Regions from separate parts of the Enterobacter hormaechei subsp. xiangfangensis genome, predicted to be linked through region 1. Evidence: predicted binding sites of a transcription regulator. Region 1 holds the regulator's gene; each other region holds the start of a gene.
What was found. The regulator sigma-54, encoded in region 1, starts transcription at its own class of promoters, with help from an activator protein. The targets are predictions, from matches to a motif close to GTTGGCACANNTTTCGCTNT.
Positions count from the first base shown of each region.

Region 2: BFV63_RS13665 (branched-chain amino acid ABC transporter substrate-binding protein) is a predicted target of sigma-54. The motif match lies at 2,424-2,443, and genes of this name have one in related genera.
Region 3: norV (anaerobic nitric oxide reductase flavorubredoxin) is a predicted target of sigma-54. The motif match lies at 1,358-1,377, and genes of this name have one in related genera.

Region 1 covers NZ_CP017183.1:4,094,097-4,097,659, forward strand. The annotation lists gene lptB (LPS export ABC transporter ATP-binding protein) at 1-713, shown strand, start outside; gene rpoN (RNA polymerase factor sigma-54) at 761-2,194, shown strand; gene hpf (ribosome hibernation promoting factor) at 2,217-2,504, shown strand; gene ptsN (PTS IIA-like nitrogen regulatory protein PtsN) at 2,587-3,078, shown strand; gene rapZ (RNase adapter RapZ) at 3,124-3,563, shown strand, end outside.
Region 2 covers NZ_CP017183.1:2,839,158-2,842,720, forward strand. The annotation lists gene tyrP (tyrosine transporter TyrP) at 1-1,207, shown strand, start outside; gene BFV63_RS13660 (YecA/YgfB family protein) at 1,524-2,192, opposite strand; gene BFV63_RS13665 (branched-chain amino acid ABC transporter substrate-binding protein) at 2,604-3,563, shown strand, end outside.
Region 3 covers NZ_CP017183.1:3,614,841-3,618,403, forward strand. The annotation lists gene norR (nitric oxide reductase transcriptional regulator NorR) at 1-1,236, opposite strand, end outside; gene norV (anaerobic nitric oxide reductase flavorubredoxin) at 1,424-2,872, shown strand; gene norW (NADH:flavorubredoxin reductase NorW) at 2,869-3,563, shown strand, end outside.

The DNA of each region.
Region 1 (3,563 bases):
CTGCAAAAAACCTCGCGAAAGCGTATAAGGGCCGCCGCGTCGTCGAAGATGTCAGTCTGACCGTCAACTCCGGCGAAATCGTGGGTTTGCTTGGCCCTAACGGCGCGGGTAAAACTACGACCTTCTACATGGTAGTGGGCATCGTCCCGCGTGACGCCGGCAACATCATTATCGATGATGAAGATATCAGCCTGCTGCCGCTGCATGCCCGCGCGCGTCGTGGCATCGGCTATCTGCCGCAGGAAGCGTCTATCTTCCGCCGCTTAAGCGTGTTCGACAACCTGATGGCCGTGCTCCAGATCCGTGACGATCTGACCAGCGAGCAGCGCACTGACCGTGCGAACGAGCTGATGGAAGAGTTTCATATTGAACACCTTCGCGACAGCCTCGGTCAGGCGCTGTCCGGTGGTGAACGCCGCCGCGTTGAGATTGCGCGCGCGCTGGCAGCAAACCCGAAATTTATCCTGCTGGATGAACCGTTTGCGGGCGTTGACCCCATCTCCGTTATCGATATCAAACGTATCATTGAACACCTGCGCGACAGCGGGCTTGGCGTACTGATCACGGACCACAACGTTCGTGAAACGCTGGCGGTGTGTGAGCGCGCCTACATAGTGAGCCAGGGCCATCTGATTGCCCACGGTACGCCGCAGCAAATCCTCGAGGATGAGCATGTTAAGCGCGTGTACCTTGGGGAAGACTTCAGACTCTGATAGGGTAGAGGTTAAGTCACGCCGAACCGGAGAAAAACGCTCTGAACATGAAGCAAGGTTTGCAATTACGGCTCAGCCAGCAACTGGCCATGACGCCGCAGCTCCAGCAGGCAATCCGTCTGTTGCAGCTGTCCACGTTAGAACTCCAGCAGGAGCTCCAGCAGGCGCTGGACAGCAATCCGCTGCTGGAGCAGACCGATCTTCATGACGAGGTAGACGCCCAGCAGACGCAGGACACAGAAACGCTCGACTCCGTAGATGCACTCGAACAGAAAGAGATGCCGGACGAACTGCCGCTGGATGCCAGCTGGGATGAAATCTACACCGCGGGTACCCCTTCCGGGACGCGTGCAGACTACCAGGACGATGAACTCCCGGTCTACCAGGGCGAAACTACCCAATCGCTTCAGGACTACCTGATGTGGCAGGTGGAGCTGACGCCTTTCTCCGATACCGATCGCGCCATTGCCACCTCGATTGTCGATGCCGTTGACGACACGGGCTATTTGACCGTGACGCTGGACGAGATTCTTGAAAGCATCGGCGATGACGAGATTGAACTGGAAGAGATCGAAGCCGTCCTGAAACGCGTTCAGCGTTTCGACCCGATTGGCGTCGCCGCGAAAGATCTGCGTGACTGCCTTCTGATCCAGCTTTCGCAGTTTGCTAAAGAGACACCGTGGATTGACGAAGCCCGGCTCATCATCAGCGATCATCTGGATCTGCTGGCGAACCACGACTTCCGCACCCTGATGCGCGTCACGCGCCTGAAAGAAGAGGTGCTGAAGGAAGCGGTGAATCTGATCCAGTCACTCGATCCGCGTCCGGGGCAGTCGATTCAGACCAGCGAACCGGAATATGTCATTCCCGATGTGCTGGTGAGAAAACACAATGGCCGCTGGGTCGTTGAACTGAACGCCGACAGCATTCCTCGCCTGCAAATCAACCAGCAATACGCCTCCATGTGCACCAGCGCCCGTAACGACGCTGATAATCAATACATTCGCAGCAACCTTCAGGAAGCACGCTGGTTGATTAAGAGTCTGGAGAGCCGTAATGACACGCTGCTGCGCGTCAGCCGCTGTATTGTCGAACAGCAGCAGGCATTCTTTGAGCAGGGCGAAGAGTTTATGAAACCGATGGTGCTGGCGGACATAGCCCAGGCCGTCGAGATGCATGAATCAACCATTTCCCGCGTGACCACGCAGAAGTATCTGCACAGCCCACGCGGTATTTTTGAGCTTAAGTATTTCTTCTCCAGCCACGTGAACACCGAAGGCGGCGGCGAAGCCTCGTCGACGGCCATTCGCGCACTGGTGAAGAAGTTGATCGCCGCGGAGAACCCCGCGAAGCCACTCAGTGACAGTAAGTTAACCACCATGCTGTCCGATCAGGGTATTATGGTGGCACGTCGTACTGTCGCGAAGTATCGAGAGTCTTTATCCATTCCGCCGTCTAACCAGCGTAAACAACTGGTTTGACACAACCGATAAGGAAGACACTATGCAGCTCAATATCACCGGACATAACGTCGAGATTACTGAGGCTTTACGCGATTTTGTAAACACTAAGTTTGCGAAACTCGAGCAGTATTTCGAGAGGATCAACCAGGTCTATGTTGTGTTGAAAGTGGAGAAAGTGACGCATATCTCGGATGCGACCCTGCACGTCAACGGAGGGGAACTCCATGCCAGTGCGGAAGGGCAAGACATGTACGCGGCTATCGACGGCTTGATTGATAAGCTTGCGAGACAGCTCAATAAACATAAAGATAAACTGAAACAACACTAATTGTCCGGGCAGTTAACGGGTGCAGGACGGCCTGTTGTGAAACACAACAGGCCATTTGTACAGTTAGCGCTTAGGTGAAATTATGATAAACAACGATTCCGCTCTTCAACTGAGCAATGTCCTTAACCAGGATTGTACCCGCAGTGGCGTTCACTGCCAGAGCAAAAAACGTGCGCTGGAAATCATCAGTGAGCTGGCCGCAAAACAGCTGGGTCTGCCGCCGCAGATCGTGTTTGAAGCCATTCTGACTCGTGAAAAAATGGGCAGTACCGGCATCGGCAATGGCATTGCGATCCCGCATGGCAAGCTGGAAGAAGATACGCTGCGTGCCGTGGGGGTGTTTGTGCAACTGGAAACGCCTATCGCTTTTGACGCCATTGATAACCAGCCTGTGGATCTGCTCTTCGCGCTGCTGGTTCCTGCCGATCAGACCAAGACCCACCTGCACACGCTGTCGCTGGTTGCCAAACGTCTGGCGGATAAAACCATTTGTCGTCGACTGCGCTCAGCCCAAAGTGATGAAGAGCTTTATCAAATTATCACTGAAGCAGAAGGCAATCAGGATGAGGCATAATCGGGAAAGGGCCTTCAGAACGGCTGCCCTGAGGAGAAACGGAACATGGTGCTGATGATCGTCAGCGGTCGTTCGGGGTCCGGGAAGTCCGTGGCCCTGCGCGCGCTGGAAGACATGGGATTTTACTGTGTAGATAACCTGCCGGTAGTGTTGTTACCCGATCTGGCGCGGACGCTGGCGGACAGGCAAATCTCTGCCGCCGTCAGTATTGACGTGCGTAACATGCCGGAATCGCCGGAAATCTTCGAGCAGGCAATGAACAGCCTGCCGGAATGCTTCTCGCCTCAGCTCTTGTTCCTGGACGCTGACCGCAACACGCTGATCCGCCGTTACAGCGATACACGTCGTTTGCATCCGCTCTCCAGTAAAAATCTTTCGCTGGAAAGCGCCATCGATAAAGAGAGCGATCTGCTTGAGCCGCTGCGTTCGCGGGCCGACCTGATTGTCGACACCTCTGAAATGTCCGTCCACGAGCTGGCGGAAAT
Region 2 (3,563 bases), 1.3 Mb from region 1:
GAACAGAACTCTGGGAAGTATTTTTATCGTCGCCGGAACGACAATTGGCGCAGGAATGTTGGCCATGCCGTTGGCTGCCGCTGGCGTCGGGTTTGGGGTTACCGTAGTGCTGCTGGGCGGTCTGTGGGCCCTGATGTGTTACACCGCGCTATTATTGCTGGAGGTTTATCAGCATGTCCCTGCCGATACTGGCTTAGGCTCCCTGGCTGCACGCTATCTTGGACGCTACGGGCAGTGGATCACCGGTTTCAGCATGATGTTCCTGATGTACGCCCTGACTGCCGCTTACATCAGCGGCGCCGGAGAGTTGATTGCGTCAAGTATCAATGACGGCTTCGGTGCGTTGCTTTCACCGGAAACAGGCGCCATTGTCTTTACGCTGATTGGTGGCGGCGTGGTTTGTGCGGGCACATCGCTGGTCGATCTGTTTAACCGTTTTTTGTTCAGCGCCAAAATTCTTTTCCTTGTTGTGATGCTGGTGCTGCTGGCACCGCATGTTCACAAGATTAACCTGCTCTCCCTCCCGCTGGAGAAAGGTCTGGCGCTTTCGGCCATCCCGGTTATTTTCACCTCCTTCGGTTTTCACGGCAGCGTACCGAGCATCGTGAGCTATATGAACGGTGATATTCGCAAGCTACGCCGCGTCTTTGTTATCGGCAGCGCCATTCCGTTGATTGCTTACCTGTTCTGGCAGCTGGTGACGCTGGGCAGTATTGATTCCAATACCTTTATCGGCCTGATGGCAGAGCATTCTGGTCTGAATGGATTCCTGGTTGCCCTGCGTAACGTGGTGGCCTCTTCACACGTGGAGCTGGCGGTACATCTGTTTGCAGACCTGGCGCTGGCAACCTCCTTCCTCGGCGTGGCGCTTGGTCTGTTTGACTATATGGCGGATCTGTTCCAGCGTCGCAATACCGTTGCGGGACGCTTACAGACGGGGGCGATGACCTTCCTGCCGCCGCTGGCCTTCTCGCTCTTTTACCCGCGCGGGTTTGTGATGGCGCTGGGGTATGCCGGCGTGGCGTTATCGGTACTGGCCCTGCTGCTGCCTTCCCTGCTGGCGTGGAAGAGCCGCCAGCAACATCCGCAGCAGGGGTATCGCGTAGCGGGCGGTACGCCAATGCTGTGCGTGGTGTTTGGGTGCGGTGTGGCGATTATTCTGGTGCAGATTTTGATTGCAGCGGGGATGCTGCCGGAAGTGGGATAACTTATTTATACAGGTCCTGAGGTACTGTTCCGTTCACCTTAAGATCAACAGAATATAATTTTTTCACAGCATGTGAACGGGATAAGGGGGCCGCCGCGGCCCCCTTATCAATCCCCGCGGCCCCGCGGAAAATCGGTGCTTCGCACTGCGCTCACCTCCCGACCATCTGCCTGCGGTCGGCTCAACTCGACATCCTGTCTCGATTCGCCTCTGGCCGCCATCCATGGCGTCCAGCCCTTGTCATCTGGTCTCCGGTTCGCCGATTTTAGCGGGGACTCAACACCCGTGCCCCATTCAGGCCACAGTAATTAATGATTTAATGCAGGCAGCAGCTTTTAAACTTCTTCCCACTCCCGCACGGGCACGGGTCGTTACGCCCCACCTTCGACCCGTTCACGATCGGCTTTTTCGCTTCCGGCTGCTGCGGGTTAGCCACCCAGTAGTTATACAAGCGCAGCGCCGCAGGCTGAATGCTCTCGATGCTGGCCATATACTCCTCTTCGGTCAGCGCATCCAGCTTCTCGCTGTTCTCTTCCGTCCCGTGCAGGGCAATCACCGCCAGGTCCGCTTCCAGCGCTTCCGGCAGGGATGACCAGTCCGTCAGCGCCACGCCGCGCATGTAGCCATAGCACCACTCTTCCACCACGGTATAGCTCTGACCGTCAACGTCGTTATAGCCAAACAGCGGTTCAAACTGATCCGGGTATTCGCTCAAACGCTCGGCAATATCGTTCATGTGCTTAAAGCAGAGATCGATAAAACGGTTCATCTCACGATCGTTTTTCCAGCGAGGAATATATTTCTCACCACCCCAGACCGCCACCAGCCAGGTGTCGGGCTCCACCACAACGGGACCGGAAAGTACTGCGGTAAGCATGCCGTCCAGTTCGGACACGTCAATAACGGATGCATCGTCGTGACCGTAAGAGATTAATGTCTCTTCCAGCCACGCCATCTCGCTTTCATTTAATGGGCCTTCAGCCATTGCTGATACTCCTGATAAAAAAAACGATCCTGACATATATCGCCGCGCGTGCCTATCTGAAGTTTAGGTCTTTATTGCTGCAAAAACGTGCAAATCGTGACCGTTGCACAACTTATGGGCTTTGTTGTTAAGGAGATGTGATCTCCGCTGTAAATTCATATCATCCCGCAAAGGCGCATAAAACGGCGCTCTATACTCAACGTGTTGTGACCCGGTCAAGGGATTAACCATTCTGGCAACCTTTTTGCTTAATGTTCTGCGCGCTTCGCGGTGCGTGGGATCCTCGCCGTATTAAGCATGAGATTGCTTCTAAAGTGCATTTTGTTCTCGCTCTTGTTTTTGGATTTACGATGCCATCAGGCGTTCGGGTTTATACCTGGTGCAAAAACCTCTTTGCTAAGGAACATAATAATGTCGCTGAAATTTACCAAAACTCCCCTCTCCCTGGTGCTGGCCGGTTGTCTGGTGACGGCCTTTTCCGCGCAGGCCGATATCGTCATCGGCGTGGCCGGGCCGTTCACAGGCCCGAACGCAACCTACGGCGATCAATACTGGCATGGCGCTACGCAGGCGGCGGAAGACATTAACGCCGCCGGCGGGATCAACGGTGAGAAAATCAAACTGGTTCAGGGCGACGACGCCTGCGAGCCCAAACAGGCCGTCGCCGTTGCCAACCGCTTAGTCGATCAGGATAAGGTGAAAGCGGTCGTCGGCCACTTCTGCTCTTCGTCGACCATGCCCGCCTCCGAGGTCTATAGCGATGCCGGGATCCTCTCCATCACTCCCGGCTCAACGAACCCACTGATTACCGAACGTGGCATGAGCGACATATTTCGCATGTGCGGACGTGACGACCAGCAGGGCCAGGTCGCCAGCGATTTTATTCTTGATAAGCTGAAAGCCAAACGGGTGGTCATCATCCACGATAAAGACACCTACGGTCAGGGGCTGGCGGATGCCACTAAAGCGGCGCTGGCGAAACGCGGCGTTAAGGAGGTGATGTACGAAGGGTTGTCCCGCGGGGAGAAAGACTTTAACGCGCTGGTGACCAAAATCGGCGCACAAAAACCGGACGTGGTGTTCTTCGGGGGCTGTCACCCGGAAGCGGGCCCGCTGGTTCGCCAGATGCGTGAACAGGGCGTGCAGGCGAAGTTCTTCTCGGGAGACTGTATCGTCAATGAAGAGATGGTCACCGCCGCCGGTGGGGCACAGTACACCAACGGTATTTACATGACCTTCGGTAAAGATCCGCGCCTGATCCCGGACGGAAAAGCCGTCATCGAGAAATTCCGCACCGGTAAATTTGAACCTGAAGGGTACACCCTCTACGCCTACGCGTCTGTGCAGGCTATCGCGGCGGCATTCAAGGCC
Region 3 (3,563 bases), 480 kb from region 1:
GTGAATCGCATGTTCCAGTTCACGCACGTTACCTGGCCAGCCGTAGCTCAGCAGGTGCGTCCTCGCACCGGGGCTTAGCACCACGCGGGAAAGCCCCATTTTGAGCCGACACTGTTCGCAGAAAAAGCCCGCCAGCAGCACCACATCCTCGCCCCGCTCGCGCAGCGGCGGCACCGTGAGCGGGAACACGCTCAGACGGTGGAACAGATCGGCGCGGAAATTCCCCGCCAGCACCTCTTCGCGCAGATCGCGGTTCGTCGCCGCCAGCACGCGCACATCCACGCGTAAGCTGCGATCGTCTCCCACGCGTTGAATATCGCCATACTGCAACACCCGCAGCAGTTTGGCCTGGAGCGAAAGGGAGAGTTCGCCAATTTCATCGAGGAACAGCGTGCCGTTATCGGCCATTTCGAACTTGCCGCTGCGGTTGCTGATCGCCCCGGTAAAGGCCCCTTTGACGTGTCCGAACAGCTCACTTTCCGCCACGCTTTCCGGCAGCGCCGCGCAGTTGAGATAGACCAGCGGATTCACCGCACGGGGCGAGGCTTCGTGGATCGCTTTCGCCACCAGCTCTTTACCGGTGCCGGTCTCTCCGAAGATCAGCACGTTCAAATCAGACGCGGCGACAATCTCAATCTCTTTTTTGAGCTGCGCCATGCCTGGCGAAAGGCCGATCATTTCGGTGTGTGCCACCTGCTCAAACGCCGTCGGGCTACCCGGAAGAATATTCTGGCTCTCCAGCTGTTCTATCAGCAGGGCGTTGTTCAGCGCCCCGGCCGCCAGCGCAGCAATCAGCCGTAGCTCTTCGTCGCTGAAGGTATCGAACTGATCCGGCGACATGCCGTCGAGGGTTAACGCACCAATCAGGTTCTGCCCGGCAAACAGCGGCAGGCCGATACAGGCGTGCACCTTCAGGCTCTCCTGCCCGGGGATCAGGCCGTCGTAAGGGTCGGGCAGATCGCTGTCCGCCGGGAAACGCACCACGTCACCCGCACGGGCGATGGTTTCCAGACGCGGGTGGCCCTCCAGGGTAAAGCGCCGCCCGAGTACGTCCTTCGCCAGACCGTCGATAGCCAGCGGAATAAACTGCCGCCCTTCGTAACGCAGCAGCGCCGAGGCATCGCAATCCAGCACGTGACGCAACGTGGAGATCAGCCGCTGAAAGCGGTCCTGATGACCAATACCGGTTTGCAGTTCTATGGCGATCTTCGCCAGCACATCTACGGAAAAGCTCATCTCTGCCTCACTGTCATTTTGACAATACATAGTGTCATATTGACAATTTTTAAGATAGTCAAAATGACTACCTATTTGGGAGCATCAAAATATAAATCCATTATTTTCAATAATTTAAAAAGTTGGCACGCAACTTGATATATGACAGTCATCTTATTTGAAAACGCCGTATTAAGTTGAGGTTGCTATGTCTATTCTGGTTAAAAATAACATTCATTGGGTGGGTCAACGTGACTGGGAAGTACGTGATTTTCACGGGACGGAATACAAAACGCTGCGCGGCAGCAGCTACAACAGCTATCTCATTCGTGAAGGTAAAAACGTCCTGATCGATACCGTCGATCACAAATTCAGCCGCGAGTTCGTGCAGAACCTGCGCAGCGAAATCGATCTGAATGAGATCGACTACATTATCATCAACCACGCGGAAGAGGATCATGCCGGGGCGCTGACCGAGCTGATGTCCCACATTCCGGATACCCCGATCTACTGCACCACTAACGCCATTGACTCCATCAACGGCCACCACCACCATCCGGAGTGGAACTTCCACACTGTGAAAACCGGCGACACGCTGGATATCGGCAACGGCAAACAGCTGATCTTCGTGGAAACCCCAATGCTGCACTGGCCGGACAGCATGATGACCTACATGACCGGTGACGCGGTGCTGTTCAGTAACGACGCCTTCGGCCAGCACTACTGCGACGAACGTCTGTTCAACGACGAAGTGGATCAGACCGAGCTGTTCGAACAGTGCCAACGCTACTACGCCAACATCCTGACCCCGTTCAGCCGTCTGGTCACGCCAAAAATCACCGAGATCCTCGGCTTCAACCTGCCGGTGGATATGATTGCCACCTCCCACGGCGTGGTATGGCGTGAAAATCCAACCCAGATTGTCGAACTGTACCTGAAATGGGCGGCGGATTATCAGGAAGACCGCATTACGATCTTCTACGACACCATGTCCAACAACACCCGCATGATGGCGGACGCCATTGCCCAGGGCATCAACGAAGTTGACCCGAACGTGGCGGTGAAAATCTTCAACGTGGCGCGCAGCGATAAGAATGAGGTATTGACCAACGTCTTCCGCTCCAAAGGCGTGCTGGTGGGTACCTCCACCATGAATAACGTGATGATGCCGAAAATTGCCGGACTGGTGGAAGAGATGACCGGCCTGCGCTTCCGTAACAAACGCGCCAGCGCCTTTGGTTCACACGGCTGGAGCGGCGGCGCGGTAGACCGTCTCTCCACCCGTTTACAGGATGCCGGTTTTGAGATGTCCCTGAGCCTGAAGGCGAAATGGCGTCCGGATCTCGACGCGCTGGAAATCTGTCGACAGCACGGTCGCGACATTGCCCGCCAGTGGGCGCTTGCGCCACTGCCGGAAACCGCACCCGCCGCGGCTGTTGCGCCGGAAGCCGTAGCAGAAGCCGCTCCTGCCGCTGCCGACCTCGGCCCTTGCATGCAGTGCAGCGTCTGCCAGTGGATTTACGATCCTGAGCTGGGCGAGCCGTTGCAGGATGTCGCGCCGGGTACGCCATGGAGCGAGGTGCCGGACAACTTCCTCTGCCCGGAATGTTCCCTCGGGAAAGACGTCTTTGATGAACTGGCAACGGAGGCAAAATGAGCCACGGCATCGTCATTATCGGCTCGGGCTTTGCCGCCCGCCAGCTGGTGAAAAATATCCGCAAACAGGATGCTAACGTGCCGTTGACGTTAATCGCCGCCGACAGCATGGATGAGTACAACAAGCCTGATTTAAGCCACGTCATTAGCCAGAATCAGCGCGCCGACGATCTCACCCGCCAGACGGCGGGGGAGTTTGCAGAACAGTTTAACCTGCGTCTGTTTCCGTACACCTGGGTCACTGATATCGACGCCGACGCCCACGTGGTGAACGCGAAAGATAAAACCTGGCACTACGACAAGCTGGTGCTGGCGACGGGGGCATCGGCGTTTGTGCCGCCGGTTGAGGGCCGCGAACTAATGGTCACGCTCAACAGCCAGCAGGAGTATCAGGCCAGCGAGACCCTGTTACGCGACGCCACGCGGGTGATGATTGTCGGCGGCGGGCTGATTGGCACCGAGCTGGCGATGGACTTCTGCCGGGCGGGAAAATCCGTCACCCTGGTTGACCACGCGGCCAGCATTCTGTCAGCGCTGATGCCGGCAGAAGTAAGCAGTCGCTTACAGCATCGTCTGACCGACATGGGCGTGCATCTGCTGCTGAAATCGCAGTTGCAGAGCCTGAGCAAAACCGAAACCGGCATTTGTGCGACGCTCGACCGCAACCGCAGCGTGGAAGTGGATGTGGTAAT